DNA from 3 places in the [Enterobacter] lignolyticus SCF1 genome. Region 1 is predicted to be linked to each of the others. Evidence: predicted binding sites of a transcription regulator. Region 1 holds the regulator's gene; each other region holds the start of a gene.
What was found. Region 1 encodes CRP, which controls carbon source genes, mostly activating them, when cyclic AMP is high. Its sites were predicted from a motif close to ATGTGANNNNNNTCACAT; they were not measured.
Positions count from the first base shown of each region.

Region 1 (9,872 bases):
GCTATCTGCTGAATCTGCTCAAAGCGAACGCCTCGCGCAAGCTCAAAGCGTATCCCGGCACGCTGCCCGTCGATCTTAAACAGCTCAAGAGCGTGCGCCGCATCCGCGACTTCGACGATCTGATCACCGCGAAAATCCACGGCTTTGCCGATGCGATAGACTACTATCGCCAGTGCAGCGCAATGCCGGTGCTGAGCCAGATAACCCATCCGACGCTGATTATCCACGCGAAGGACGATCCGTTTATGGATCATCACTCCATTCCCGCTCAGGAAGAATTGCCAGCGAATATTCAGTATCAGCTGACGGAGCATGGCGGTCACGTAGGCTTTGTCGGCGGCACCCCGCGGCGCCCGCAGATGTGGCTGGAACAACGCATTCCGGACTGGCTGACGCGCTGGTTAGGAGCCGCGCCATGATCATTCCCTGGCAGGAACTCGATCCGCAGACGCTGGATAATCTGATTGAAAGCTTTGTCTTGCGTGAAGGCACCGATTATGGTGAACATGAACGAACGCTTGAAGACAAGGTCGCCGACGTCAAACAACAGCTACAACGCGGGGAAGCCGTACTGGTGTGGTCAGAACTGCACGAGACGGTCAATATTATGCCCCGCACCCAGTTTCGCGGCTGACTATACTAAAACAATTGCTTATTCAGGGAGTTGTTCGACATGTCAGCCAAACATCCGGTGATCGCCGTAACCGGCTCCAGCGGCGCAGGAACCACCACAACCAGCCTCGCCTTTCGTAAAATCTTTGCCCAACTGAACCTCCGCGCGGCGGAAGTGGAAGGCGACAGCTTTCACCGCTACACCCGTCCGGAGATGGACATGGCCATCCGTAAGGCGCGCGATTTAGGCCGTCATATCAGCTACTTCGGTCCGGATGCTAATGATTTTGGCCTGCTGGAGCAGACCTTTACCACCTACGGGCAAACGGGGAGCGGCCAGTCGCGCAAATACCTGCACACCTACGATGAAGCGGTACCCTGGGACCAGGTGCCGGGAACCTTTACCCCCTGGCAACCGCTGCCGGAGCCTACCGACGTGCTGTTCTACGAAGGGCTGCACGGCGGCGTCGTGACGCCGCAGCACGATGTGGCGCGCCATGTGGACCTGCTGGTCGGCGTGGTGCCCATCGTCAACCTGGAGTGGATCCAAAAGCTCATTCGCGATACCAGCGAGCGCGGCCACTCCCGCGAAGCGGTGATGGATTCGGTAGTGCGCTCAATGGAAGACTACATCAACTTTATCACGCCGCAGTTTTCGCGCACCCATATCAACTTCCAGCGCGTGCCGACGGTCGATACCTCGAACCCGTTCGCCGCCAAAGGCATCCCCTCGCTGGATGAGAGCTTCGTGGTGATTCATTTCCGCAATCTGGAAGACATTGACTTCCCATGGCTGCTGGCCATGCTGCAGGGCTCATTCATTTCACATATGAATACGCTGGTGGTGCCGGGCGGCAAGATGGGGCTGGCAATGGAGCTTATCATGACGCCGCTGGTGCAGCGGCTGATGGAAGGGAAGCGGATCGCCTGATCATAGTCCCTCTCCCGGTCAGGAGAGGGTCAGGATGAGGGCATCAACGCGCACGATGCCCCCTCCATTACGCCTCAATCACTTCGTATGAATGCGTGATATTCACCGCTTTCTCCAGCATTAACGCCACCGAGCAGTATTTTTCCGCCGAAAGATCCACCGCGCGCGATACGGCCGCATCCTTAAGCGCTTTGCCTGTCACGATGAAGTGCAGGTTGATGTGGGTAAACAGGCGCGGCGCCTCTTCGCGGCGCTCGGAAGTCAGCTTCACTTCGCAGTCGGTCACGTCGTTGCGCCCTTTTTGCAGAATCGACACCACGTCAATAGCGCTACAGCCGCCTGCCGCCATCAGCACGACTTCCATCGGGCTTGGCGCTTTATCACCGGAGTTGCCATCCATCAGGATCTGGTGGCCGGAAGCTGACTCACCCAGAAAGGTTAAACCTTCGACCCACTTCACTCGCGCTTGCATATTCGTTAACTCCTGGTTGCATTTTTTCTGACAGATTACGCGTACATAACATTTCTCGCAACGGAAGGCGACCTGCGTCATGCTGAAGCGAGACACCAGGAGACATGCGGCGAAAGCTATGCTAAAACAGTCGGGATGCTACAGTAATACATTGAAGTACTGCATGTATGCAGAGGACATCTCAATTACAGGCTGCATCAAAATCCGACAGCCGACTTCCCAGGTACAGGGAAGGATACGATTGCAAAGCCAGTGGCAATCTCATTGCTGCCGCTGGAGAAAGCTTATAACAGAGGATAACCGCGCATGGTGCTTGGCAAACCGCAAACAGACCCGACTCTTGAATGGTTCTTGTCTCATTGCCACATTCATAAGTACCCATCGAAGAGCACGCTGATTCACCAGGGTGAAAAAGCAGAAACGCTGTATTACATCGTGAAAGGCTCCGTTGCAGTACTCATCAAGGATGAAGAAGGGAAAGAGATGATCCTCTCTTACCTGAACCAGGGCGATTTCATCGGTGAATTAGGCCTGTTTGAAGAAGGTCAAGAGCGTAGTGCCTGGGTACGTGCTAAAACTGCATGTGAAGTGGCTGAAATTTCATACAAAAAATTCCGTCAGCTGATCCAGGTTAACCCGGATATTCTGATGCGCCTCTCTTCTCAGATGGCTCGTCGCCTGCAGGTGACCTCTGAAAAAGTCGGCAACCTCGCCTTCCTGGACGTTACGGGTCGTATCGCGCAAACCCTGCTGAACCTGGCGAAACAGCCGGACGCCATGACGCACCCGGACGGTATGCAGATCAAAATCACCCGTCAGGAAATTGGTCAAATCGTGGGCTGTTCTCGCGAAACGGTAGGCCGTATCCTGAAAATGCTCGAAGATCAGAACCTGATCTCCGCCCACGGTAAAACCATCGTGGTTTACGGTACCCGCTAAGTCCACCACACGGCGTATTGCCCCCGCAACACGCCGTTTTTGTCTTTATACTCATGTGGCGCCGACTGATTTATCACCCCGAAGTTAACTACGCATTGCGGCAGACGCTGGTGCTCTGCCTGCCGGTTGCCGTCGGCCTGTTCCTGGGCTACCTGAACTACGGTCTGCTGTTTTCCCTGGTCCCCGCCTGCTGCAACGTCGCCGGCCTCGACACGCCCCATAAGCGCTTTTTCAAGCGCCTGATTATCGGCGGCTCGCTGTTTGCCGGCTGCAGCCTGGCGGTACAGCTGCTGCTGGCGCAGGACGTTCCTTTGCCGCTGATCCTCACCGGGCTTGCCATGACGCTCGGCGTCACCGCCGAGCTCAGCAGCCTGCACGCGCGCCTGCTCCCGGCCTCGCTCATCGCCGCCATCTTTACGCTCAGCCTTGCGGGCAATATGCCGGTGTGGGAGCCGCTGTTGATCTACGCCTGCGGCACCCTCTGGTACGGCGTATTTAACTGGTTCTGGTTCACCCTGTGGCGCGAGCAGCCGCTAAGAGAATCCCTCAGCCTGCTCTACCGCCAGCTTGCCGACTACTGCGAAGCCAAATACAGCCTGCTGACCCAGCATACCGACCCGTCGACCGCGCTGCCGCCGCTGCTGAACCGCCAGCAAAAGGCGGTTGACCTGATCACCCAGTGCTACCAGCAGCTGCACATGCTCGCGGCCAATAAGAACAGCGAATATAAGCGCCTGCTGCGCGCTTTTCAGATGGCGATGGATCTGCAGGAGCATATCTCCGTCAGCCTGCACCTGCCGGAAGAGGTGCAGAAGCTGGTCGAACGCAGCCACGCCGAAGCGGTGATCCGCTGGAACGCGCAGACGGTCGCCGCGCGCCTGCGGGTAATGGCTGACGATATCCTCTACCACCGCTTCCCGCAGCGCTTTTCAATGGACAAACAAATAGGCGCGCTGGAAAAAATCGCCCGCCAGCATCCGGATAACCCGGTCGGGCAGTTCTGCGCCTGGCACTTCAGCCGGATCGCGCGCGTTTTGCGCCTCCAGCGGCCGCTGTACCCGCGCAATCTTATGGCGGATAAAGAGCGTCGCCTGCCGCTGATCCCTGCGCTCAGAAGCTATCTGTCGCTTAAATCACCGGCCTTTCGCAACGCCGCGCGCATCAGCGTGATGCTGAGCGTCGCCAGCCTGATGGGGGTGGCGCTGCATCTGCCGAAGCCGTACTGGATAATGATGACGGTGCTGTTTGTGACGCAAAACGGCTATAGCGCGACCCGGGTCAGAATCTTTCACCGGGCGGCGGGAACGCTGGTCGGACTGGTTATCGCCGCCGGGGCTCTGCATTTCCACGTGCCGGAAGGCTACACTCTGGCGGCGATGCTGCTCATTACGCTCATCAGCTACCTGACGATTCGGAAAAACTACGGTTGGGCGATGGTCGGTTTTACCGTCACGGCGGTGTACACGCTGCAGCTGCTGACCCTCAACGGCGAGCAGTTTATCGTCGCCCGCTTTATCGATACGGTAATAGGCTGTCTGATAGCGCTTGGCGGGATGGTCTGGCTCTGGCCGCAGTGGCAGAGCGGCCTGCTGCGCAAAAACGCCCACGACGCGCTGGAGGCCGACCAGGACGCGATGCGTCTGATCCTGAGCGATGACCCGCAGGCGCCGACGCTCGCCTACCAGCGTATGCGGGTCAATCAGGCTCACAACGCGCTGTTTAACTCGCTCAACCAGGCCATGCAGGAGCCCGGCTTCAATTCGCACTATCTGGCGGATATGAAGCTGTGGGTGACCCACAGCCAGTTTATCGTCGAACATATCAACGCCATGACCACGCTGGCGCGCGAGCATAATATGCTGACGCCGGATCTGGCCGAGCGCTACCTGCAGTCGTGCGAAATCGCTCTGCAGCGCTGCCAGCAGCGCCTTGAGTATGACGAGCCCGGCGGCAGTAACGATGCCAACATCATGGAGTCGCCTGAAATGCTGTCCCATGGTCCGTTAAGCACCATGGAGCAGCACCTGCAGCGCGTGCTTGGCCACCTCAGCACCATGCACACCATTTCGTCGGTGGCCTGGCGCCAGCGCCCGCGTCATGGGATCTGGCTGCGCACCCGGCTTAGCGAGCGCTAACCACCGCGCCGACCGCACGGGCAAAGCGCGCCATCCCTTCATCGATGTCCGCGCTTTCCACCACCAGCGACGGCGCAAAGCGCATTACGTCCGGCCCGGCGTTAAGCACCATCACTCCCGCCTGCGCGCCCGCGTGTAAAAACTCGCGCGCGCGCCCTTTGTACTGCGGTTTTAGCTCGGCGCCGATCAGCAGCCCCATCCCGCGGATCTCGCTGAAGACATCAAACTGCGCGTCTATCTGCTGCAAATGACCGACGAACTGCTCACGTTTGGCGCTCACGCCGTTCAGCACTTCAGGCGTATTGATAATGTCAAATGCCGCCCCGGCGACCGCACTGGCCAGCGGGTTGCCGCCATAGGTTGAGCCGTGCGACCCCACATGAAAGGCGCTGGCGATATCCTGTGTGGTCAGCATCGCACTGACCGGAAAACCGCCGCCCAGCGCTTTCGCGGTGGTGAGAATATCCGGGGTCACACCGTAGTGCATATAGGCAAACAGCGACCCGGTACGCCCCATGCCGGACTGCACCTCATCAAACACCAGCAGCGCCTGATGCTTATCGCACAGCTCGCGCAGACCCTGCAAAAACGCGGGCGTCGCCGCCGTCACGCCGCCTTCGCCCTGAATCGGCTCCACCACCACCGCGCAGGTATGGTCATCCATCACCGCGGCAACGGCGTGCAGATCGTTAAACGGCACATGGATAATATCGGCCGGTTTGGGACCGAAGCCATCGGAGTATTTCGGCTGTCCGCCAACGGAGACGGTAAACAGCGAGCGCCCGTGGAAGGCGTTATGGAAGGCGATAATTTTGCTTTTATACGGGCTGTGGCGGGTTGAGGCATAGTAGCGCGCCAGCTTAAAGGCGGTTTCATTGGCCTCGGTCCCGGAGTTCATAAACACCACGCGCTCGGCAAAGGTCGCATCAATCAGCTTACGCCCCAGACGCAGCGCCGGTTCGTTAGTAAACACGTTGCTGGTGTGCCACAGGGTTTCGCCCTGGCGCTTGAGCGCCTCCACCAGCGCCGGATGGCAGTGCCCCAGCGCCGTTACGGCAATGCCGCCCGCGAAATCAATATACTCCTTGCCCTGCTGATCCCACACACGGCTTCCCTGCCCTTTCACCGGAATAAATTCCGCCGGGGCATAGATAGGGAGGATCACTTCATCAAAAGTCGCGCGGGTAATTGCGGGTTGAACGGTCGCCATGTCGGTCCTCTTATGCTGCTGTGATTATGAAAATATAATCACAAAATATGCATAAAAAATCATTACATGGCAACCAGAATTCAACGATTCAGAAAGTTCGCCAGCAGGGCGTGCCCCTGTTCGCTCAGGATGCTCTCCGGGTGAAACTGTACGCCTTCGAGATCCCACTCGCGGTGGCGGATCCCCATAATCTCGCCGCTCTCGCTCCAGGCCGTCACCTCAAAACACGCTGGCAGGGTGGCCGGGTCTATCACCAGAGAATGGTAGCGCGTCACCGTCAGCGGATTATTCAGCCCGAGGAAAACGCCCTCGCCGCAATGGCTGACCGGGGAGGTTTTTCCGTGCATCACCTTTGCCGCCCGCACGATGGCGGCGCCGAACGCCTGCGCTATCGCCTGATGGCCGAGACAGACGCCAAGAACGGGCGTTTTACCGGCGTAATGGCGAATCACCTCAAGGGAAACGCCGGACTCATCCGGCGTGCAGGGCCCCGGCGAAATGACGATTTTCGTCGGCTGAAGGCGGGCAATCTCCGCAAGCGTCACCTCATCGTTACGCCGCACCAGCACCTCCGCGCCCAGTTCACAGAAATACTGGTAGAGGTTCCAGGTAAACGAATCATAGTTATCGATAAGCAGGATCATGACGGCTCCGGTGACAGCAAACCGCGCTATTCTACTCAGAATCCTGCGCTTCGCTCACCACTTTAGTGAACAATTCCGTTAAGGGCGCCGGGTCGCCCATCGCTCCGCTTTGATTTGCCTGGCTCCACGCCTCGGGCGTTATTCCCTGCCAGTCGAGCAGGTAGCCTGCGTGAATGGCGAGCTGCTCGAAAAACACCCTCTGCGCCAGCCCGCTGCCAATGCGAAACGGGTGCAGAACGTTAATCTCGCAGTAGTAATGCGCCAGCCGCGCCACAAACGCCGTTTTATCGAGGCCGGAAAGGTATGCCTCCTCTTCCAGCGCGCGCATCAGCGCATTGCCCTCTTTCTCTATCCAGGCAAAGTGGCAGAAGCGGGTATCGCCCTGGTAGATATCGACTTCGCGGTATTTCCCCGCCCAGTCGAAAATATCCTGGTACAGCGCGTGATGGATGGCGCAGAGCCAGGGAAGCCCTCGCACCTGCGGGCCTAACGTCAGCGTCGCGGCACGCAGCGCCGTAAATTCCCAGGCAGCCTGCTCAAGTTTGCGCGTCTGGTGGATCCCCAGCCGGTTGCGCATCACGTTAAGACCGGGATACAGGTAAGGATCGCGATCGTCGCCGTATTTATCGCTCATAGTGCCTCCTGAGCGCCTCAAGACGTTCCCGCGCCTGCTCGTCGGTGAGTATGACCCTGGCGATTTCGACCCCTTCAAGGCGACGGCTGGCCTGAAAATTGGCATTACGGGTGTGTTCCCAGAGCCGGGACTTCTGCTTGTCGGTGAGTTTTTTCATCTGAACCTCCCTGACGCTTCCCCTTTTGCCACAAGTATAAGCAGCAATTTCAGGTTGCGCAGGAAGGTGGAAATTGCGCGGGCGGCTTACCCGCGCAGGAGGCGATTACGGCAGGAGTTTTGCAGACAGGATAACCACCGGCTTGGACGGCACATTCTGGTACGGGCCGACGTCGTGAGTCGGAACCTGGGAAATTTTATCCGCCACGTCCATCCCTTTTACCACCTTACCAAACACCGCATAGCCAAAATCACGCTGGCCGTGATCGAGGAAAGCGTTGTCGGCAACGTTGATGAAGAACTGGCTGGTCGCGCTGTCTTTATCGGCAGTACGCGCCATCGCGATGGTGCCGCGGGTATTACGTAACCCGTTATCCGCTTCATTTTTGATTGGCGGATTAGGCTGCTTTTGCTGCATTTGCTCGGTAAAACCACCGCCCTGAACCATAAAGCCCGGGATCACGCGGTGGAATGTGGTGTTGTTATAGAAACCGCTGTTCACATACTTCAGGAAGTTTTCTACTGATACTGGCGCTTTCTGGCTGTTCAACTCCAGCTCAATATTGCCCGCAGAGGTCGTCAGCAGCACGTGCGGGTCGCCTTTCGCGGCCAGCGCAGCGGGAGAAATCGCCGAGATTGCAAAAACAGCCGCCACGGCAGCGAGCGTAGATTTGAGCATGTAAATTCCTTAACGGGAGCAGTAGAAAAAGCAAGTGGCTTGATTCTAAAAGGCGATCGGCTGGCAGGCCAGCCTTTTACTTAATTTTACGCATTAGAAATAGTTGTAACGTCAGTGCCGCCCCACGACAAATAGCTAGATGTGACAAACATCACTTTCACGAATGTATTTTTTCATGAATTACAGAATAAACCTTTGCCGCCGTCACTATAATGAATAAAATCCGCCCACCCAACGCATTGTCAATGCGCTTTACGTTTCTATTCACAGGCCAGTCATGACTAACAGCAATCGTATTAAGCTCACATGGATCAGCTTTTTCTCCTACGCCCTCACCGGTGCGTTAGTGATTGTTACCGGGATGGTAATGGGAAATATTGCCGATTATTTCCATTTACCCGTTTCCAGTATGAGCAACACGTTTACCTTCCTCAACGCCGGGATCCTGATCTCTATTTTCCTTAACGCCTGGCTGATGGAGATCGTGCCGCTGAAAACGCAGCTGCGCTTTGGCTTCCTGCTGATGGTACTGGCGGTGCTGGGGCTGATGTTCGGCCAGAGCCTGACGCTGTTCTCGCTGTCGATGTTTGTTCTGGGCCTGGTCAGCGGGATCACCATGTCGATTGGCACCTTCCTGATTACCCACATGTATGAAGGCCGTCAGCGCGGCGCGCGCCTGCTGTTTACCGACTCCTTCTTCAGCATGGCCGGGATGATTTTCCCAATGGTAGCCGCCTGGCTGCTGGCCCGCACCATTGAGTGGTACTGGGTGTACGCCTGCATCGGCCTGGTCTACGTCGCGATTTTTGTGCTGACCCTGGGCTGTGAGTTCCCGGTGCTGGGCAAACAGGCGAAGCCGGAAGCCGACCAGCCGGTAGCGAAAGAGAAATGGGGCGTCGGCGTGCTGTTCCTGTCTATTGCCGCGCTCTGTTACATCCTCGGCCAGCTGGGCTTTATCTCCTGGGTGCCGGAATATGCGAAAGGCCTCGGCATGAGCCTGAACGACGCCGGTAAGCTGGTCAGCGATTTCTGGATGTCGTATATGTTCGGCATGTGGGCGTTCAGCTTTATCCTGCGCTTCTTCGATCTGCAGCGCATCCTGACCGTTCTGGCAGGTATGGCGGCGGTGCTGATGTATCTGTTCATCCACGCCAGCCCGGAAAATATGCCGTGGTTTATCCTGACGCTGGGCTTTTTCTCCAGCGCTATCTACACCTCCATCATCACGCTCGGCTCTCTGCAGACGAAAGTCGCTTCGCCGAAGCTGGTTAACTTTGTGCTCACCTGCGGCACCATCGGCACCATGCTGACCTTCGTGGTCACCGGCCCTATCGTGGCGCATAGCGGCCCGCAGGCCGCGCTGATGACCGCAAACGGCCTGTATGCTGTGGTGTTTATCATGTGTTTCGCGCTCGGTTTTGTTACCCGTCACCGCCAGCACAACGCGGCGACGTCCGCCC
Region 1 covers NC_014618.1:399,069-408,940, reverse strand. Annotated here, with positions in the region: gene ENTCL_RS01870 (hydrolase) at 1-419, shown strand, start outside; gene ENTCL_RS01865 (YheU family protein) at 416-634, shown strand; gene ENTCL_RS01860 (phosphoribulokinase) at 674-1,543, shown strand; gene ENTCL_RS01855 (OsmC family protein) at 1,611-2,015, opposite strand; gene crp (cAMP-activated global transcriptional regulator CRP) at 2,322-2,954, shown strand; gene ENTCL_RS01845 (YccS/YhfK family putative transporter) at 3,008-5,089, shown strand; gene argD (bifunctional acetylornithine/succinyldiaminopimelate transaminase) at 5,076-6,299, opposite strand; gene pabA (aminodeoxychorismate synthase component 2) at 6,380-6,943, opposite strand; gene ENTCL_RS01830 (putative adenosine monophosphate-protein transferase Fic) at 6,975-7,577, opposite strand; gene ENTCL_RS22525 (YhfG family protein) at 7,567-7,734, opposite strand; gene ppiA (peptidylprolyl isomerase A) at 7,840-8,412, opposite strand; gene tsgA (MFS transporter TsgA) at 8,690-9,872, shown strand, end outside.

Region 2 (9,872 bases), 1.2 Mb from region 1:
AAACTGTTCGGCATTACAGCTCCAGTAATCTTCATTTACGGCAGGAAAATAACGCATGAGGCTACCTTGTAACCCGCGCTTCTGGCAACATTAAGCTGCAAATTTTCGAAGGTGGAATATGGTTCGCGCAAAACTGAAATTCCGGCTGCATCGCGCCGCGATTGTCCTTACCTGTCTGGCCCTGCTGGTCGCGCTGATGCAGGGGGTCTCCTGGTTCAGCCAGAGCCACCAGCGGCAGCGAAATCCGCAGATGGAAGATCTGGCCCGCATGCTGGCGCATCAGGTCACGCTTAACCTCGCCCCTATGATGCGCGGCGAAACCCCGGATGAAAAGCGAATCACCCCGCTGTTAAAGCAATTAACCGACAGCAGCCGCATTCTTGACGCCAGCGTCTACAACGAGCAGGGCGATTTAGTGGCGCACGCCGGGGAAAGCGTAGACGTCCGCGATCGCCTGGCGCTCGACGGCAAAAAGGCAGGCGGCTATTTCAACCAGCAGCTGGTTGAGCCGATTCAGGGCAAAAACGAGCCGCTTGGCTATCTGCGCCTGACGCTCGATACCCACACCCTGCCGACGGAAGCCAAACAGGTGGACAACACCACCAACATTCTACGGCTGATGCTGCTGCTTGCGCTGGCGATCGGCGTGGTCCTGACCCGCACCCTGCTGCAGGGTAAACGCACCCGCTGGCAGCAATCGCCCTACCTGCTGACCGCCAACAAGCCGTTGCCGGAAGACGACGAGAGCGAGAAGAAAGAATAGTCATTCATCCAGTGTAATAAAGAAAGGAAATCTGTCATGTCGACGCTGCGCCTGCTTATCTCGGACTCCTGGGACCCCTGGTTCAACCTGGCGGTCGAAGAGTGTATTTTTCGCCAGATGCCGGCCACTCAGCGCGTGCTGTTCTTATGGCGCAATGCCGATACCGTGGTAATTGGCCGGGCGCAGAACCCGTGGAAAGAGTGCAACACCCGGCGGATGGAAGAGGACAACGTACGCCTGGCGCGCCGCAGCAGCGGCGGCGGCGCGGTGTTTCACGATCTCGGCAATACCTGTTTTACCTTTATGGCGGGCAAGCCGGAATATGACAAAACGGTCTCCACGGCGATCGTGCTGAACGCGCTCGCGTCGCTCGGCGTTACGGCGCAGGCCTCCGGGCGCAACGACCTGGTGGTCGACACCGCGCAAGGCGGCCGTAAAGTTTCTGGCTCTGCCTACCGTGAAACCAAAGATCGGGGTTTTCATCACGGCACGCTGCTGCTCAATGCCGATCTCAGCCGTCTGGCTAACTACCTCAATCCCGACCCCAAAAAGCTGCAGGCCAAAGGTATTACCTCCGTACGCGGCCGGGTGGCGAACCTTGTCGAGCTGCTGCCGGGCATCACCCATGAGCAGGTCTGCTCCGCCATTCGCGAGGCGTTCTTTGCCCATTATGGCGAACGGGTGGATGCGGAAGTGATTTCGCCGGACAAAGCGCCGGACCTGCCGAACTTTGCCGAAACCTTTGCCCGCCAGAGCAGCTGGGAGTGGAATTTTGGCCAGGCGCCCGCCTTCTCCCATCTGCTGGACGAGCGTTTTAGCTGGGGCGGCGTCGAGCTGCATTTTGACGTTGAGAAAGGGCATATCACCCGTGCGCAGGTCTTTACCGACAGCCTGAACCCGGCGCCGCTGGAAGCGCTGGCGCAGCGTTTGCAGGGCTGTTTGTATCGCGCGGATATGCTGCAGCAGGCGTGTGATGCGTTGTCAAAAGATTTCCCGGAACAGGAAAAAGAGCTGCGGGAACTGTCGGCGTGGATGGCCCGCGCAGTGCGCTGATAAAAAGCCGGATGGCGGCTGCCTTATCCGGCCTACGGAACAGGTAGGCCCGGTAAGCGTAGCGCCACCGGGCACAACAGCGTTTACTCTTTATCGCCCAGCAGAACGGATTCCAGCGCGATTTTAATCATGTCATTGAAGGTGGTCTGACGCTCAGCGGCAGACGTCTGCTCGTGCGTACGGATGTGGTCAGATACGGTGCAGATGGTCAGGGCTTTCGCGCCAAACTCAGCCGCCACGCCGTAGATGCCCGCCGCTTCCATTTCCACGCCCAGGATGCCGTATTTTTCCATCACGTCGAACATTTCACCGCCGTCCGGCGCATAGAACAGGTCGGCAGAGAAGAGGTTGCCCACGCGCGCGTCAACGCCCAGCGCTTTCGCAGCGTCCACCGCGTTACGCACCATGCCAAAGTCGGCAATGGCCGCAAAGTCATGATCTTTAAAACGCAGACGGTTCACTTTGGAATCGGTGCACGCGCCCATACCGATAACCACGTCACGCAGCTTAACGTCCATGCGAACAGCGCCGCAGGAACCCACGCGAATGATTTTCTTAACGCCGAAGTCAGTGATCAGCTCTTTGGTGTAGATAGAGCAGGACGGGATCCCCATACCATGACCCATGACGGAGATTTTGCGGCCTTTGTAGGTACCGGTGAAGCCCAGCATGCCGCGAACGTTGTTCACTTCACGCACGTCTTCGAGGAAAGTTTCTGCAATGTGCTTCGCACGCAGCGGGTCGCCCGGCATCAAAACTACGTCTGCGAAATCGCCCATTTCTGCGTTAATGTGAGGAGTTGCCATCTTCAGTTCCTTTTTATTTAATTTCTCCCTCTCCCTGTGGGAGAGGGTCGGGGTGAGGGCATCAGACCGCACCCAACATGATTCAGAACATGGCCTTGCCATATTCCATGTCGGACGTACCAAAGTATTTCGCCAGCGTCTGGCCGATATCCGCGAAGGTTTCGCGATGGCCGAGCGAGCCCGGTTTTACTTTCGGGCCGTACACCAGCACCGGAATGTGCTCACGGGTGTGGTCGGTACCGCTCCAGGTCGGGTCGCAGCCGTGATCGGCGGTGAGGATCAGGATGTCATCCTCCCCTACCTGCGCCATCAGCTCCGGCAGACGGCGGTCAAACAGCTCCAGGCCTGCCGCATAGCCCGCCACATCGCGACGGTGGCCCCAGGAGGAGTCGAAGTCGACAAAGTTGGTGAACACAATGGTCTTATCGCCAGCGTCTTTCATCTCTTTGATGGTGGCGTCAAACAGCGCGTCCAGACCGGTGGCTTTCACTTTTTTGGTGATGCCGCAGTTAGCGTAGATATCCGCGATTTTACCCACGGAGACCACGTGGCCGTCTTTCTCGTCAACCAGCTTCTGCAGTACGGTCGGCGCCGGCGGCTCAACGGCCAGGTCGTGGCGGTTGCCGGTACGCTGGAAGTTGCCCGCTTTGTCGCCGATGAACGGACGCGCGATCACGCGGCCGATGTTGTAACCGCCTTCGGTCAGCTCTTCACGGGCTATCTCGCACAGCTCATACAGGCGATCCAGGCCAAAGGTCTCTTCATGGCAGGCAATCTGGAACACGGAGTCAGCAGAGGTATAGAAAATCGGCTTGCCGGTTTTCATATGCTCTTCGCCGAGCTGGTCCAGAATCACGGTGCCGGAAGAGTGGCAGTTGCCGAGGTAGCCCGGCAGGTTAGCGCGCTTAACCAGCTTATCCAACAGTTCCTGCGGGAAGCTGTTGTCGTGATCGGAGAAGTAGCCCCAGTCGAACAGTACCGGCACGCCGGCGATTTCCCAGTGGCCTGACGGGGTGTCTTTACCGGAAGAGAGCTCATGCGCCCAGCCGTATGCGCCCACCACTTCGGCGTTAGCGTCCATACCGGCTGCGATGTTACCGGTAGAACCCTGATGCGCTTTCACCAGGCCCAGACGGGTCAGGTTAGGCAGATTCAGCGGGCCTTTACGGCCATTGTCCGCTTCGCCTTTTGCACAGGCTTCAGCAATGTGGCCCATGGTATCAGCGCCGACGTCGCCAAAGCGCGCCGCATCTTCTGTCGCGCCGATGCCGAAGGAGTCCAGCACCATAATAAATGCACGTTTCATATATTCTCTATTCTCCGTACTTAGTGCTTCATAAAAATTCGATCAGATCAGTATACCGCTATTCGGTGATACGGCGATAGACCGAAGGCAAGCTTTCCGGCGCTTTATCGTCAAGCTTAATGGCCGCTTTGACCGCCTTCGCCGCTTCCTGCCAGCTGTTTTCGTCTTTGGCGTGGATAACCGCCAGCGGACGCTGTCCGTCAACGCTGTCGCCCAGACGCGCCATCCCGGTAAAGCCGACGCTGTAATCGATAGTATCGGAGGCCTGGCGACGACCACCGCCCATAGAGACGACCGCCATGCCGAGCGCGCGGGTATCCATGGCGCTGACAAAACCTTCGGTATCCGCATAGACCGCCTTGCTCAGCATCGCCGTCGGCAGGTATTTCGCGTAATTTTCCACGAAATCGGTCGGTCCTTTCTGCGCCGCCACCATGCGGCCAAAGATTTCCGCCGCTTTGCCGTTATCCAGCACCGCCTGCAGTTTGGCGCGGGCTTCGCTATCGTCTTTGGCAAGCTTGCCGGAGATAAGCATCTCCACGCACAGCGCCATAGTGACGTCGAACAGGCGCGGGTTGCGGTACTCGCCGGTCAGGAACTGCACCGCTTCGCGCACTTCGACGGCGTTGCCTGCACTGGAGGCCAGCACCTGGTTCATGTCGGTCAGCAGCGCGGTAGTGCGCACGCCGGCCCCGTTGGAGACGCCAACGATGGCCTCGGCAAGCGCTGCAGAAAGCTCGTAGGTCGGCATAAAGGCGCCGCTGCCTACCTTCACGTCCATCACCAGCGCATCCAGCCCTTCCGCCAGCTTTTTCGCCAGAATCGAGGCGGTGATCAGCGGAATGGAGTCGACGGTCGCGGTGATATCGCGAGTGGCGTAAAAACGTTTGTCCGCCGGGGCAAGCGAGCTGGTCTGGCCGATAATCGCCACGCCCACGTCTTTAATAATGTCGCGGAAGCGGTTGTCGTCCGGGAAGATATCGAAGCCCGGAATGGCTTCCAGTTTGTCGAGCGTGCCGCCGGTATGACCGAGGCCGCGCCCTGAAATCATTGGGATATAGCCGCCGCAGGCAGCGACCATTGGCCCCAGCATCAGCGACGTAACGTCGCCCACGCCACCGGTGGAGTGCTTATCCACGATCGGGCCGTTGAGGTTAAGGCTTTTCCAGTCCAGAACGGTTCCTGAATCCCGCATCGCCATGGTCAGCGATACGCGTTCCGGCATCGTCATATCGTGGAAGAAAATGGTCATCGCCAGGGCGGCAATCTGCCCTTCAGAGATGGTGTTGTCGCGGATCCCGTTAATAAAGAAGCGGATCTCTTCGTCGCTTAATGCGTGACCATCACGTTTTTTACGAATAATTTCTTGTGCGAGAAACAAGGTAACCTCCATGCGGAATCGGGGGAAATGTGGCGGGTGGCGCTACGCTGACCCGCCCTACGATCCTGTAGGCCGGATAAGCGAAGCGTCATCCGGCATTGTCTGGCAATCAGTAGCTGCTGGCGCTCTTGCCGTCGCCGTGACCCAGCGCTTTCAGCAGGCTTGCCAGCAGGCTGGAAGCGCCAAAGCGGTAGTGGCGTGAATCCGCCCAGTCGGCGCCGAACAGGTCGTCGGCAATCGCCAGGAATTTCTGCGCATCTTCCGCCGTACGCACGCCGCCTGCCGGTTTGAAGCCGACGGTTTTCTCCACGCCCATATCGCGAATCACTTCCATCATGATGCGCGCGCTTTCCGGGGTCGCGTTAACCGGCACTTTACCGGTAGAGGTCTTGATGAAATCCGCACCGGCTTTGATGGAAATTTCAGACGCTTTACGAATCAGCCGCTCTTCTTTCAGCTCGCCGGTTTCGATAATGACTTTCAGCAGCACGTTTGCCGCAGCGCAGGCGTCTTTGCAGGCCTTCACCAGTTCAAAACCCACCGTCTCGTTACCGGCGATCAGCGCGCGGTACGGGAACACGACGTCCACTTCATCGGCGCCGTAAGCAATCGCGGCACGGGTTTCCGCCAGCGCGATATCGATATCGTCGTTACCGTGCGGGAAGTTGGTGACGGTCGCAATGCGGATGTCCGGCGTGCCCTGTGCGTTCAGCGTTTTACGTGCGATCGGAATAAAACGCGGATAAATACAGATAGCGGCAGTGTTGCCTACCGGGGTTTTCGCCTGATGACACAGCGCGATCACTTTCTCATTCGTGTCGTCGTCATTCAGGGTGGTCAGGTCCATCAGTTTTAACGCACGCAGGCTGCTTGCAGTCAAATCAGTCATGTTATCTCCGAAATCGTCAATTATTTACCTTGCAGGTCTGTGACTATTTTAACACCGACCCACATCCACACTTCGATCCTCATCACAGTTAATGAAAACTGAATGCAAATTTGCATTACTGAGATGAGATGCAAATCACCTTTTATGGCACCCCCAGGGGAAGATGGATCAAAAGTCGCTCTTGCCCTTTTCACTACAATGACCCTATCGCCCACGCGCCTGAGGAACCGCTATGTCTGACGAATTTGAGCAACGCTGCCAGAATATTGTGACAAGTAAAACGCTAAGCCCGGAACAAAAACGCCACTTTCTGGCGCTTGAGGCGGAAAACGCCCTGCCCTATCCGGCGCTCTCCGCTGACGCCCGCGCCGCGCTGGACGACGGCGTCATTTGCGATATGTTTGAAGGGCATGCGCCTTACAAACCCCGCTATGTGCTGCCGGACTACGCCCGCTTTCTTGCCAACGGCTCACAGTGGCTGGAGCTGGAGGGCGCGCAGGATCTCGACGATGCGCTGTCGCTGCTCACCATCCTGTACCACCACGTGCCTTCCGTAACCTCGATGCCGGTGTACCTCGGCCATCTCGATGTGTTGCTTGCGCCGTATGTTAGAATTCTAACATAAGAAGAGATCGATATTCGAATAAAACGTTTCTGGCGCTATCTCGACAGAACGCTTCCTGACGCCTTTACCCACGTCAATATCGGCCCGCAGGATACCCCCGTCACTCGCGCTATTTTACGCGCTGATGCTGAGCTTAAGCAGGTCGCGCCTAACCTTACCTTTATCTATGACCCGCAAATTACGCCGGATTCCCTGCTGCTTGAGGTCAGTAAAAACATTTGCGAATGCAGCAAGCCCCATATATCTAACGGCCCGGTGAATGATAAAATTTTCACAAAAGGCGACTGGGGTATCGTCAGCTGTTACAACTCGCTGCCGCTGGCGGGCGGCGGCAGTACGCTGGTGCGCCTCAATCTGAAAGCGGTCGCCGAGCAAAGCCGCTCAGTAGACGACTTCTTTGGCCGGGCGCTGCCGTGGTACTGCCAGCAGCAGATTGACATCATCGACGCCCGCTGCGCCTTTCTCTACGAACAGTCGCACTTCTTTGAGAATAGCTTCCTGGTGACGGAAGGGCTGATAGACCCGCAGCGCTTTGCGCCAATGTTCGGCATTTACGCCCTCGCCGAAGCGGTCAATCTGCTGTGTGAAAAAGAGGGTACCGCGGCGCAGTATGGTAAAGACGATGCGGCAAACGCTCTTGGCGTACGCATCAGCGCGCAGCTCGCTGATTTTGTTGAGAACACGCCGGTGAAATTTGGCTGGCGGCAGCGGGCGCTGCTGCACGCGCAGTCCGGCATCAGCTCCGACAGCGGTACCACCCCCGGCGTGCGCATCCCCTACGGCGAGGAGCCGGACCCGGTCAACCACCTGCTGACCGTCGCGCCGCATCACGCTCACTACCACGCCGGCATAAGCGACATTTTGACCCTCGACGAGACGGTAAAACGCAATCCGCAGGCCGTGATGCAGCTCTGCCTTGGCGCCTTTAAGGTCGGCATGCGCGAGTTCAGCGCCAACGTCAGCGGCAACGATCTGGTGCGCGTGACGGGCTACATGGTGCGCCTGTCGGATCTGGAGAAATACCGCGAAGCGGGCTCGCGCACCAATACCACCTGGCTCGGCGAAGAGGCCGCCCGCAACACCCGTATCCTGGAACGCCAGCCGCGAGTGATTAGCCATGAACAGCAGATGCGCTTTAGTCAGTAAAATCATCCCCTTCTCCTGCGTCGACGGCCCGGGCAGCCGTCTGGCGCTGTTCCTGCAGGGTTGCAATTTACGCTGTAAGAATTGCCACAACCCGTGGACGATGGGGCGCTGCAACGACTGCGGGGAGTGCGTCCTGCACTGCCCGCACGGCGCGCTGAGCTTTCAGGCCGGGCGAGTGTACTGGCAGGAGGCCGACTGCCAGCAGTGCGATACCTGCCTGCATATGTGTCCGCAGCAGGCGACGCCGATGGCGCAGCAGATGTCGGTCGACGACGTTCTGCAGCAGATCCTCAAAGCGTCGCCGTTTATCGAGGGCATTACCGTCAGCGGCGGCGAAGCCACCACGCAGCTGCCGTTTATCTGCGCGCTGTTCGAACGGATAAGCATGACGCCCGCCCTGAGCCATCTGACCTGTCTCGTCGACAGCAACGGCGAGCTGGGCGTGAGCGGATGGGAAAAACTGCTGCCGCTGTGCGACGGGGTGATGGTCGATCTCAAGGCCTGGGACGATCAGGTGCATACGGCGATAACCGGACGCGGCAATAGCCGTATTCGGGAAAGCATCCGCTGGCTGGCGGAGCGCGGAAAACTGACCGAACTGCGGCTGCTGGTTATCCCCGGGCACAGCGACTACCTGCAGGCGATCGGCCCGCTCAGCGCATTTATTCGGTCGCTGGGGGAGGTGCCGGTCCGGCTTAACGCTTTTCATGCCCACGGCGTGTACGGGGAGGCGCAGCAATGGCGCAGCGCCCGGCCGGAGGATGTGGAACCGCTGGCGCAGGCGCTGCGGGACCGGGGGATAAGCCATCTCCTCCTCCCGGCATGCTACTTATAAGCTGGCAAACAATTTGTTCGTATTGCGGATGAGCGCATCCGCAATAGCGGCCGGCGCTTCGCTACGCAGCTCGCACAGCGCAGCAAATACCTGCGCGGCGCGTTCAGGGCGGTTCGGTTGGCCCTGAAAGCCGTTTAGCGGCATGTCCGGCGCGTCGGTTTCCAGCAGCAGCGCAGAGAGCGGAAGACGCGCCATCACCTCGCGCGTTTTGCTCGCCCGCGGATAGGTTATCGTGCCGCCGACGCCGATGTAGTAGCCCAGCTGCACAAAGCGCTCCGCCTGCTGCAGGCTCCCGGCAAAACCGTGCACCACGCCGGTGCGCGGCAGGTTATGCCGTTTCAGGTGCATCGCCAGCTTGTCATGGGTTCGCCGGGAGTGGAGGATGACCGGTAAATCATAGCGTTTTGCCAGCGCGAGCTGAGCGTCAAGCACCGCCTGCTGGCGCGTGAACTGCGGCGCATCCCGATACAGATCGAGGCCAATTTCGCCCACCGCCACCAGCTTTTCCGGCTGCTGTTTCAGCCAGTTTTCCAGCACCGCCAGGCTCTCGTCATCATGCTGTTCAATTACGATCGGGTGCAGCCCCAGCGCAGCGTACAGCGGCGCATGGTTATCAACAAGCGCCATCAGCGCCGCAAAGCGGGATGCCTGCGTCGCCGGAATGATTATCTGCTCAACGCCAGCCTGTGCGGCGCGCGCCAGGCTCTCCGGGACATCATCAACAAAGGGGGGAAAATCAAAGTGGCAATGGGTGTCGATAAAACGCAGGCTCACGCCGAATCCTCATTATCAAACTGCGCGCCGTGCTGAACGTCGTTCGCCGCGGCGGCAGGCGTCGGGATAACCGATGCCCGGGTGGCGCTGCGCGGCGTATAGCGGCGAAGCGGCGGCCTGTCGGCAAGCAGCTTACCCATGGTCGCCAGGAAATAGCGTCCGCACTGACGGCCGGTATTATAATCCTCCAGCAGCGCCGGAAGACGGCTGCCGAGCGCCATGCTGCGCAGCGGCTTAGGCGGATAAATCTCCAGAACCCGGATTTTACCCGGCGGTTTCTCAATAAACCGCTGA
Region 2 covers NC_014618.1:4,032,895-4,042,766, forward strand. Annotated here, with positions in the region: gene serB (phosphoserine phosphatase) at 1-14, opposite strand, end outside; gene ENTCL_RS18705 (YtjB family periplasmic protein) at 119-763, shown strand; gene lplA (lipoate--protein ligase) at 800-1,816, shown strand; gene deoD (purine-nucleoside phosphorylase) at 1,900-2,622, opposite strand; gene deoB (phosphopentomutase) at 2,705-3,928, opposite strand; gene deoA (thymidine phosphorylase) at 3,987-5,309, opposite strand; gene deoC (deoxyribose-phosphate aldolase) at 5,419-6,198, opposite strand; partial or broken gene ENTCL_RS18735 (YjjI family glycine radical enzyme) at 6,431-7,969, shown strand; gene ENTCL_RS18740 (YjjW family glycine radical enzyme activase) at 7,941-8,804, shown strand; gene ENTCL_RS18745 (metal-dependent hydrolase) at 8,799-9,578, opposite strand; gene ENTCL_RS18750 (patatin-like phospholipase family protein) at 9,575-9,872, opposite strand, start outside.
Region 2: a site for CRP is predicted at 6,322-6,339, ahead of deoC (deoxyribose-phosphate aldolase). Genes of this name have one in related genera too.

Region 3 (9,872 bases), 1.0 Mb from region 1:
ATTTTGCCAATCAGCTGCAGCTGGCGGCGGCGGCCCTCTTTCTTGATGCGCTGCGCCAGCTCAATCGCGGCGCGCAGATCGTCATCCAGCGGGATTTTATCCAGCGCGTTTTTACCCAGCTCAACCATTTCTGCGCCGAGCTGTTTTAACTCTTCGGCGTCGCGTTTAATTTCGCTTTTGCTGACCCAGATAATCTCATCATCTTCATCGTCGATGTCGTCACCGGGCACGTCGTCGAGCCAGTCTTTGGGCTGCTTTGTCATCTCAGGCTCCTTAAAAAAGAGGCTCATGTTACCAGTTAAGGTGCGCACTGAAAAACGGTTCTCTGTTAGACTTCACTAAACTTACCTCTACATTATGGCATTAGCGATGAAAGTCATCACTCAGGTAGCAGAACAGCGTAAAGCGCTGGAAAAGGCCGTCTCCACCGCGCTGGAGCTGGCGGCAGGCAAATCTGATGGCGCAGAAGTATCGGTCACCAAATCGACCGGGATCAGCGTCAGCACGCGCTACGGCGAAGTGGAAAACGTTGAATTCAACAGCGACGGGGCGCTTGGCATTACGGTTTACCATCAGAACCGTAAAGGCAGCGCATCGTCGACGGACTTAAGCCCGGACGCCATTGCCCGCACCGTGCAGGCGGCGCTGGATATCGCGCGCTACACCTCGCCGGATCCGTTCGCGGGCGTCGCGGAAAAAGAGCTGCTGGCGTTTGACGCGCCGGATCTCGACCTCTTCCACCCGGCGGAGGTGACCCCGGATCAGGCCATTGAGCTGGCGGCGCGCGCCGAGCAGTCGGCGCTCGACGTCGACAAGCGCATCACCAATACCGAAGGCGGCAGCTTTAACAGCCATTACGGCATCAAGGTGTTCGGCAACAGCCACGGCATGCTGCAAAGCTACTGCTCCACGCGCCATTCGCTTTCAAGCTGCGTGATTGCCGAAGAAAACGGCGAGATGGAGCGTGACTACGCCTATACCATCGGCCGCGCCATGGGAGATCTGCAAAATCCGGAGTGGGTCGGCGCCGAGTGCGCCCGCCGCACGCTGTCTCGTCTGTCGCCGCGCAAGCTTGCCACCATGCAGGCGCCGGTGATTTTCGCCAACGAGGTCGCGACCGGCCTGTTCGGCCATCTGGTGGGCGCGATTGCCGGCGGCGCCGTATACCGTAAATCGACCTTCCTGCTGGACTCCATGGGTAAACAGATCCTGCCGGACTGGCTGACCATCGAAGAGCATCCGCATTTGCGAAAAGGGCTGGCGTCCACGCCGTTTGACAGCGAAGGCGTGCGCACCGAGCGTCGCGACATCATCAAAGACGGCGTGCTGACCCAATGGCTGCTGACCAACTACTCCGCGCGCAAGCTGGGGCTGAAGAGCACTGGGCACGCGGGCGGCATCCATAACTGGCGCATTGCGGGCCGCGGCCTGAGTTTTGCAAAGTTGCTTAAAGAGATGGGAACCGGCCTTGTGGTGACGGAGCTGATGGGCCAGGGTGTAAGCGGCATTACCGGCGACTATTCCCGCGGCGCGTCAGGCTTCTGGGTGGAAAACGGCGAGATCCAGTATCCCGTCAGTGAAATCACCATTGCCGGAAATCTGCAGGATATGTGGCGTAATATCGTCACCATCGCTGATGATATTGAGACTCGTAGCAATATCCAGTGTGGTAGTGTACTGCTGCCGGAGATGAAAATCGCCGGGCAATAAATGCATATACCGGCGCGACCTGCTGCGCCTTTAAAAACAAAAAGGAAGTGAGCAATGCGTAAACAACTTTTGGCTATTCTGGCGGTATCAACGCTTGCGATGGGGGCTGCGGCTCCGGCGTTTGCGGATATCGGCGACGATATGGAAGTCCTGGCGACAAACCTGAAAGTGGTGCAGAAAAGCGACAACGCGGGCGAGCTCAAAACCGCGCTGACCAAAATGCGCACCGCCGCGCAGGACGCCCAGAAGCAGACGCCGTCGAAGCTGGAAGGTAAAGCCGCCGACAGCGCGGAAATGAAAGATTACCGCCACGGCTTTGACACGCTGATCGGGCAGATCGACAGCGCGCTGAAGCTCGTTGATGAAGGCAAGCTGAAGGAAGCCCAGGCGGTGGCGGCCGATATCGCGGCCACCCGCAACACCTACCATCAGAAGTACCGCTAAATCCTTCTCGCCCCGTGCAGCGCAACGGGGCGTTTTCTTCGCGTTTCCTGCTTTTCCTTCATAAGAGACGCTTATTTCCTGCGATCCAGCGCACGCTTTTTCATTTTATTTTCCCGACGCAATTCAGCATCTTCACGTGATGTTCATCACAGTAATTTAGCGAAAAGTACGTATTCAGCCGAATTATGTGGAACAGATCACTCTTGCTGCCCGCCTTTCCACTTCGAAGTGGAAAACAACTCGCTACAAACCGACATCCCCCAGGGCTACGTTGTATATCAGACGCAATTAATGGGGTCAGATGAGTGAACAACGCAGTAGTGAATAACGACGTCGGGAATCGGACAGAAGAGCTTGCCACACGCATGCTGGGCGAGGTGTACAGCCTGCTCAAACGTCACGACATCATCCCGAACGCGGTCCAGGAGCAAATGCTGACATCGCATGTCCGCGCCATGGCGCACCGGTCGATTACCGGTGAGCCGCTGCCGGAAGTCGAAGCCAGCCTGTTCGAAGAAATTTCACCCGATTCAATGACGCTTGCCCGCGAAGTGGTCGCCGCATTCGGCAATCTTCCGGATGAAGAGGCCTGGCTGCTGTCAGTGCACTTCGAAGTGGCGAAAGAAAACCTGTAAGGAGCAAAACATGGAACAAATTACCGTAGTGATTGGCGATCGTCTGGGCAAAGGTCAGAAAGTCGCCGCAGGCGTTGAGAAAGCGGGCGGCCGCGCCGTTGTAGTGCCAGGCGTTGCCGCAGATATGAAGCTTGGCGACGTAATGAAAGCGGAAAACGCGACCTTCGGCATCTCGTTTTGCGGCAGCGGCGGCGCAGGCGCTATCACCGCGCAGACCAAATACGGCTACAAGGCGAAGTACGGCATGCGCTCTGTGGATGAGGGCGTAACGGCGATTAACGAAGGCTGCAACGTGCTGGGCTTCGGCTTCATGGATAAAGAAGAGCTGGGCGAGCGTCTGGTGCAGGCCTGGCAGAAAAAATACGGCGCTTAAGTATGAAAGAACAATTCACCACAACGGTGAGGGTCAAGGGCAAAGGCGAGGCCAAAGCACGCGCCTTTGCGGATGCCCTGAGCCATGTTCAGGCCGCGGTGATGAAAGCATCGCCGCATATCTTACTGCGTATTGAACCCCAGGATGTGGAGGTGATTCATGCGCGGGAAGCGGTGCGAAAAGAGGCGTTCTTGTTCTTCTTTCTGCGCCGGGAACGACGCACGTTCAGCGTCGAACTGGATGTAACCGTCAGCGTGACTGCGCTAAACCTCGACAAGGTGGAGTTCGTCACGTCTCAATAACTCATACCCGACGCGCTGGCGGCTCTGGCGACAGATAGCAGGGTAGGAAAAGGGCAGACACATGTTCTTAATTATATTAATAAAATCGCTCATTATCGGCGGCCTGGTAGGCGTCGGCGTGGGCGCAGGCGCTGCGCGCATGTTTCATGCACCCACCACGCAAGGGATGGGGGCATTTCGTACTTTGGGCGAACTCAACTCCTGCGAGGGCGACCCGGCTTCACACTTCTCTTTTGGTCTCGGCTTCTTCTTTAACGCCTGGGCATCGTCGGTCGCCGCAGGCGCCTTCACCCAGGACGTTGACCACCGCATTATCCCGAACTGGGGCGCGGCGGCGCTGATGATGAAAAACCGCAACGTCGCGCAAACGCTGCACGACCCGAAAAAAATGGCTATCGCCTGCGGCATCATCGGCATGATTGTGGTGGCGTTCCTTAACTCCACCGCCTCCGCCGTTCCGGCGGCGCTGCAGGTCACGGCGGTCAAAGTGCTGGTACCGGCGGCCAACCTGCTGGTCAACACCGTGATGCCGGTTATCTTCTGGCTGGCGGCGATTGACGCGGGTAAAAAATCCGGCTTCTGGGCCACCATTTTCGGCGGCGCCGCGCAGCTCATTATGGGCAACGCCGTCCCGGGCCTGGTGCTGGGCATCCTGATTGGTAAAGGCGTTGAAGAGAGCGGCTGGCATCGCGTCACCAAAGTGATGATGTCCGCGATCGTCGCCCTGTTCGTGCTGAGCGCCTTCTTCCGCGGCTTCGACATGAAGATGATCGAATCCTTCCACCTGACCGTGCCGAACTGGCTGGATCTGATTCACAACGCGCTGAGCGGCAAATAAGGGGATAACGCATGGAACAGAATAAAGGTTTTTGGTACGCCGACTGGTCGTTCCCGATTTTTGTCGGTCTGCTCTCCTCCGGCGTGTTTGCCGGGACGCACATGTACTACCTCTACGGTATCGGCGCGTTTAACGAAGTCGCCTTCGTGGCGATGCTCAAAGCCGGTATCGACACGGGCGCCTACGGCGCGGTCGCGGCGTTCGGCGCGAGCTTCCTCTTCGCGCGCATCATCGAAGGCTCGCTGGTCGGGATCCTCGATATCGGCGGCGCGATCCAGACCGGTGTCGGCCTCGGCGTTCCGGCGCTGCTGCTGGGCGCCGGGATCGTCTTCCCGGTAGCGAACTTCGGCGCGTCGCTGGTCACCGGTCTGGCGATTGGCCTGGCGATCGGCTACGTCATCATCCTGGCGCGTAAGTTCACCATTAACCAGAGCGACTCCACCTACGGCGCGGACGTCATGATGGGCGCGGGCAACGCCTCCGGCCGCTTCCTTGGGCCGTTGATTATCCTCAGCGCCATGACCGCGTCGATTCCTATTGGTATCGGCTCTCTGGCCGGCGCGCTGTTGTTCTATATCTGGCAGAAGCCGATCACCGGCGGCGCCATTCTCGGCGCGATGATCCTCGGTTCCATCTTCCCGGTGGCGATCGGCTAAGGTCTGCAAGGAGTAAGAGATGTTTGATTTAGTGCTTAAACGCGCGCGCCTGGTGGACGATACGGTAACGGATATCGCCATTCAGGGCGGCAAAATTGCGGCAATGGGCGATATCGACGAGGCGGCGACGAAGGTCGTCGACCTCAACGGCGAGCAGTACGTCAGCGCCGGGTGGATCGATCTTCACGTCCACTGCTACCCGCAGTCGCCGATTTATCACGACGAGCCGGACAGCGTGGGGATCGCCACCGGCGTCACCACGGTTATCGATGCGGGCAGCACCGGCGCGGATGATGTGGATACCTTCTACGCGCTGACCCGCCAGGCGGTCACCGACGTTTATGCGTTGCTCAACATCTCCCGGGTGGGGCTGATTGCGCAAAACGAGCTGGCGAATATGGAGAACATTGACGCCGATGCCGCCGCCGCGGCGATTAAGCGCCACCCTGATTTTATCGTCGGCCTGAAGGCGCGGATGAGCAGCAGCGTGGTGGGCGAGAACGGCATTACGCCGCTTGAGCGCGCCAAGGCGATTCAGCAGGCCAACGGCTCTCTGCCGCTGATGGTGCACATCGGCAACAATCCGCCAAACCTGGATGAGATAGCCGCGCTGCTGACCTCCGGCGACATTATCACCCACTGCTATAACGGCAAACCGAACCGTATCCTGACGCCCGCAGGCGAGCTGCGCGCTTCGGTGTCCGGCGCGCTCCGGCGCGGCGTCAGGCTTGACGTCGGCCACGGGACGGCGAGCCTGAGCTTCGAGGTGGCGAGAAAAGCCATCGCGATGGGCATTCTGCCGCACACCATCAGCTCCGATATTTACTGCCGCAACCGCATCAGCGGGCCGGTGCATTCGCTCTCAAGGGTGATGGCGAAATTCCTCGCCCTCGGCATGTCGCTGCCGCAGGTGATTGCCTGCGTCACCACGCACGCCGCCGACGCGGTACGGCTGAAAAACAAAGGGCATCTGGCGCCGGGCTATGACGCCGATCTCACCATTTTCACCTTAAAACGCCAGCCTATCACGCTGGTGGATGCAGAAAACGACGCCCTGCAGGCGGACCAGGATCTGGTGCCGCTGGCCGCGATCCGCGCGGGTAAAGGGTATATGACCGAACAGGGGAGTGCAGAACATGCCTTCGATTTATGAGAAGTACCAGTTAAAACAAGTCATTAATACCTCCGGCCGTATGACGGCGCTGGGCGTTTCAACGCCGCGTCCGGAAGTGGTCGAGGCGGTGATGAACGGCATGAACCACTACTTCGAAATGAAAGATCTGGTCAACAAGACCGGAGAGTACATCGCGCGCCTGCTGGACGTTGAGGGCGCGACCGTGGTGTCCTGCGCCTCCGCCGGGATTGCCCAGTCGGTGGCCGCCGTCCTGGTGAAGGACAGCGACTGGCTGCTGGAGAACCTGCACAGCACGGTGATTGAAAACAACGAAATCGTGCTGCCGCGCGGCCACAACGTCAACTTTGGCGCCCCGGTCGGCACCATGGTGGCGCTGGGCGGCGGTAAGGTGGTCGAAGCCGGTTACGCCAACGAGTGCTCCGCCGATCAGCTGGCGGCGGCCATTTCTCCGCGTACGGCCGCCATTTTGTACATCAAATCGCACCACTGCGTGCAGAAGAGCATGCTCAGCGTCGAGCAGGCGGTGGTCGTAGCGCGTAAGCACAACGTACCGCTGATCGTCGATGCGGCGGCGGAAGAAGATCTGCAGTGCTACTACCGCTCCGGCGCGGATCTGGTTATCTACAGCGGCGCGAAGGCCATTGAAGGGCCGACCAGCGGTCTGGTCGTCGGCAAAACCCAGTACGTCGAGTGGGTAAAACGCCAGACGGCGGGCATCGGCCGCGCGATGAAGGTGGGTAAAGAGGGCATCCTCGGCCTGACCTGCGCCATCGAGCACTATCTGACGGCGGAAAAAGAGAGCGGCGCGCAGATGGTGGAAAAAATGACGCCGTTCATCGCCGCGCTGAACGCCATCGACGGCGTCTCAGCTCGCGTGGTCTGGGACAGCGCCGGGCGCGACATCGCCCGCAGCGAAATCAAATTTAACGAAGCCGTCACCGGCATCGCCACGGGCGAGCTGGTCAACGCGCTCAAGCAGGGCGAATACGCCATTTACTTCCGCGGCTACAAGGCCAACGAAGGCATTATTGAAGCCGATGTACGCAGCGTAAACGCGCAGCAGCTGGACATTGTGGCGCGCCGTATTGCGGACGTGCTGAACAAGGAGAAAAACGCATGAAGCTGACCCCGAATTTTTACCGGGACCGTGTTTGCCTGAACGTGCTGGCGGGGTCTAAAGCCAATGCGAGCGCCATTTACGAAGCCGCCGAAGGCCACGTGCTGGTCGGCGTGCTGTCGAAGAACTACCCGGACGTCGCCACGGCGGTCGCCGACATGCGCGAGTACGCGGCGCTTATCGATAACGCGCTGTCGGTGGGTCTTGGCGCAGGCGATCCGAACCAGTCGCAGATGGTGAGCGACATCGCCCGCGAGGTGCAGCCGCAGCACGTCAACCAGGTGTTCACCGGCGTGGCGACCAGCCGCGCGCTGCTCGGTCAGAACGAGACGGTGGTCAACGGTCTGGTGTCGCCGACCGGCACGCCGGGCATGGTGAAAATTTCCACCGGCCCGCTGAGCAGCAGGGCGCAGGACGGCATTGTCCCCATCGAGACGGCGATCGCGCTGCTGAAAGACATGGGGTGCAGCTCGGTGAAATATTTCCCGATGGGCGGCCTGAAGAGCCGTGACGAATATCAGGCCGTGGCTGAAGCCTGCGCCCGTCACGATTTCTGGCTGGAGCCGACCGGCGGGATCGATCTGGAAAACTACGGCGAGATCCTGAAAATCGCCCTCGACGCGGGCGTCAGCAGGATCATTCCGCATATCTACAGCTCGATCATTGATAAAGACAGCGGCGATACGCGCCCTGAGGACGTGCGCCGTCTGCTGGATATCACCAAAACGCTGGTGAAGTAGCGTCGATTGCCCCTCCCTCCTCTCCTCTGCGGGGGAGAGGGGAAAACACACCGCCACCGTCAAGGAGTCACCATGCTTTCTGCACGTCATCTGCTTGTCGCTTCATTTTCTCTGCTCGCCACCGCCGCCTCGGCGCAAACGCAGTTTGCCTGGGTCGGCACCTATAATCCCAACGGCGAGGGGCTGTACCGTTTTACCGTCGATCCCGGCACCGGCGATTTACGCGATAAAACGCTGGTAAGCCAGCTGCCGAACGCCGCACAGCTCACCGTTTCCCATGACGGTAAGACGCTGTACGCCGCCAGCGAAGTGGAAAAGGGCGTCGTGCAGGCGTGGCGGATTGCGCCCAACGGTGAGCTGACCGCGCTGAACCAGGTTTCGTCGGGCGGCGCCGGGCCGGTCTATCTGTCGCTGACGCCGGGCGGCCGCCACCTGCTGGTGGCGAACTACGTCAGCGGCACCATTGCCGTGCTGCCGGTGAAAGAAGATGGTAGCCTGGGAGAGGCCAGCGACACGCGGCAGGACAGCGGTCCGGCGGGCGCCGGGAAGCCGGAGGCGGCGGTGGAGGGCAGCTTTGCCATCAGCGATCATAACGGACCGCATGCGCATATGATCGCCGCCGATCCGCAGGGGAAATTCGTGTTTTCGACGGATCTGGGGCTGGATCGGATCTATCAGTATCGTCTGGATGAGGCGACCGGCAGGCTGACGCCGAACGATCCGCCGTTTATCGCGGCGTCGTCAAAAGGCGCCGGGCCGCGTCATTTTGTCTTCACCCCGAAGGGCGATGGTCTATGGTTAATCAACGAAGAGGCGTCAACGCTGACCCACTACCGGCTTGATGTCGCGAAGGGTACGCTGACTGAGGGCAAAACCGTCTCTTCGCTGCCCAAAGAGTACAAAGGGACCAGCTTTGCCGCAGGACTGGCGCTGAGCCCGGATGGCAAACAGCTGTATGTCGCCAACCGTTTGCATAACAGCATTGCACACTTTACGGTATCTGCTGACGGGCAGCTGGTGCGTCAGGATGACGTCTGGACCCGCGGCGACTACCCGCGCACCCTGACGCTCGACAGCAAAGGCGGCTGGCTGTACGCCATGAACCAGCGCAGCGACAACATCACCCGTTTTCGGGTGGCGCCGCACACCGGCAAGCTGACCTTTGAGCCGGGCTATACGGCGGTAGGCAGTCCGTCACAAATGGTGATTTCACCGACCCCATAAGCTGTACGGCGGGCGCGCAGGCGCCCGTTCTGAAAGAGAGGAAAACGGTAGTGCGATTCCCGAATCAACGCCTGGCGCAATTGTTTGATATGTTGCAAAACGAAACCCTGCCGCAGGACGAGCTGGCGCAGCGGCTTTCCGTTTCCACGCGTACCGTTCGGGCCGATATTACGGCGCTTAATGCCCTGCTGGCGCAGCACGGCGCGCAGTTTATTCTCAGCCGCGGCAGCGGCTATCAGCTCCATATCGACGACCCTGCGCGCTATCAGTCGCTGCAGGATTCTCGCCCGCGTGCGCTGCGGGTGCCGCGTACCGCCAGCGAGCGGGTGCAGTATCTGATGGTGCGCTTTCTCACCTCCGCATTTTCCCTCAAGCTTGAAGATCTTGCCGACGAGTGGTTCGTCAGCCGCGCGACGCTGCAGGGCGATATGGCCGAAGTGCGCGAATGGCTGGCGCGCTATCAGCTGACGCTGGAAACCCGCCCGCGCCACGGCGTGAAGCTGTTCGGCAGCGAAATGTCGATTCGCGCCTGCCTGACGGATCTGCTCTGGCAGCTGGCGCAGCAGGACAGCCAGCATCCGCTGCTGACGCAGGAGGCGCTGAACGCCGGGGTGCCGGAAGAGCTGGAGCGCGCGCTGCAGGAGACGTTCAGCCGCTGGCATATCCGCCTGACCGACGAGGGCGAGCTGTTTGTCCGG
Region 3 covers NC_014618.1:4,217,185-4,227,056, reverse strand. Annotated here, with positions in the region: gene yjgA (ribosome biogenesis factor YjgA) at 1-263, opposite strand, end outside; gene pmbA (metalloprotease PmbA) at 358-1,710, shown strand; gene cybC (cytochrome b562) at 1,765-2,154, shown strand; gene ENTCL_RS19600 (glycine dehydrogenase) at 2,460-2,789, shown strand; gene ENTCL_RS19595 (SFCGS family glycine-rich protein) at 2,800-3,162, shown strand; gene ENTCL_RS19590 (DUF4312 family protein) at 3,165-3,464, shown strand; gene ENTCL_RS19585 (DUF4311 domain-containing protein) at 3,526-4,302, shown strand; gene ENTCL_RS19580 (DUF4310 family protein) at 4,314-4,958, shown strand; gene ENTCL_RS19575 (amidohydrolase/deacetylase family metallohydrolase) at 4,978-6,111, shown strand; gene ENTCL_RS19570 (DgaE family pyridoxal phosphate-dependent ammonia lyase) at 6,095-7,213, shown strand; gene dagF (2-dehydro-3-deoxy-phosphogluconate aldolase) at 7,210-7,950, shown strand; gene ENTCL_RS19560 (lactonase family protein) at 8,023-9,174, shown strand; gene ENTCL_RS19555 (BglG family transcription antiterminator) at 9,225-9,872, shown strand, end outside.
Region 3: a site for CRP is predicted at 2,340-2,357, ahead of ENTCL_RS19600 (glycine dehydrogenase). Genes of this name have one in related genera too.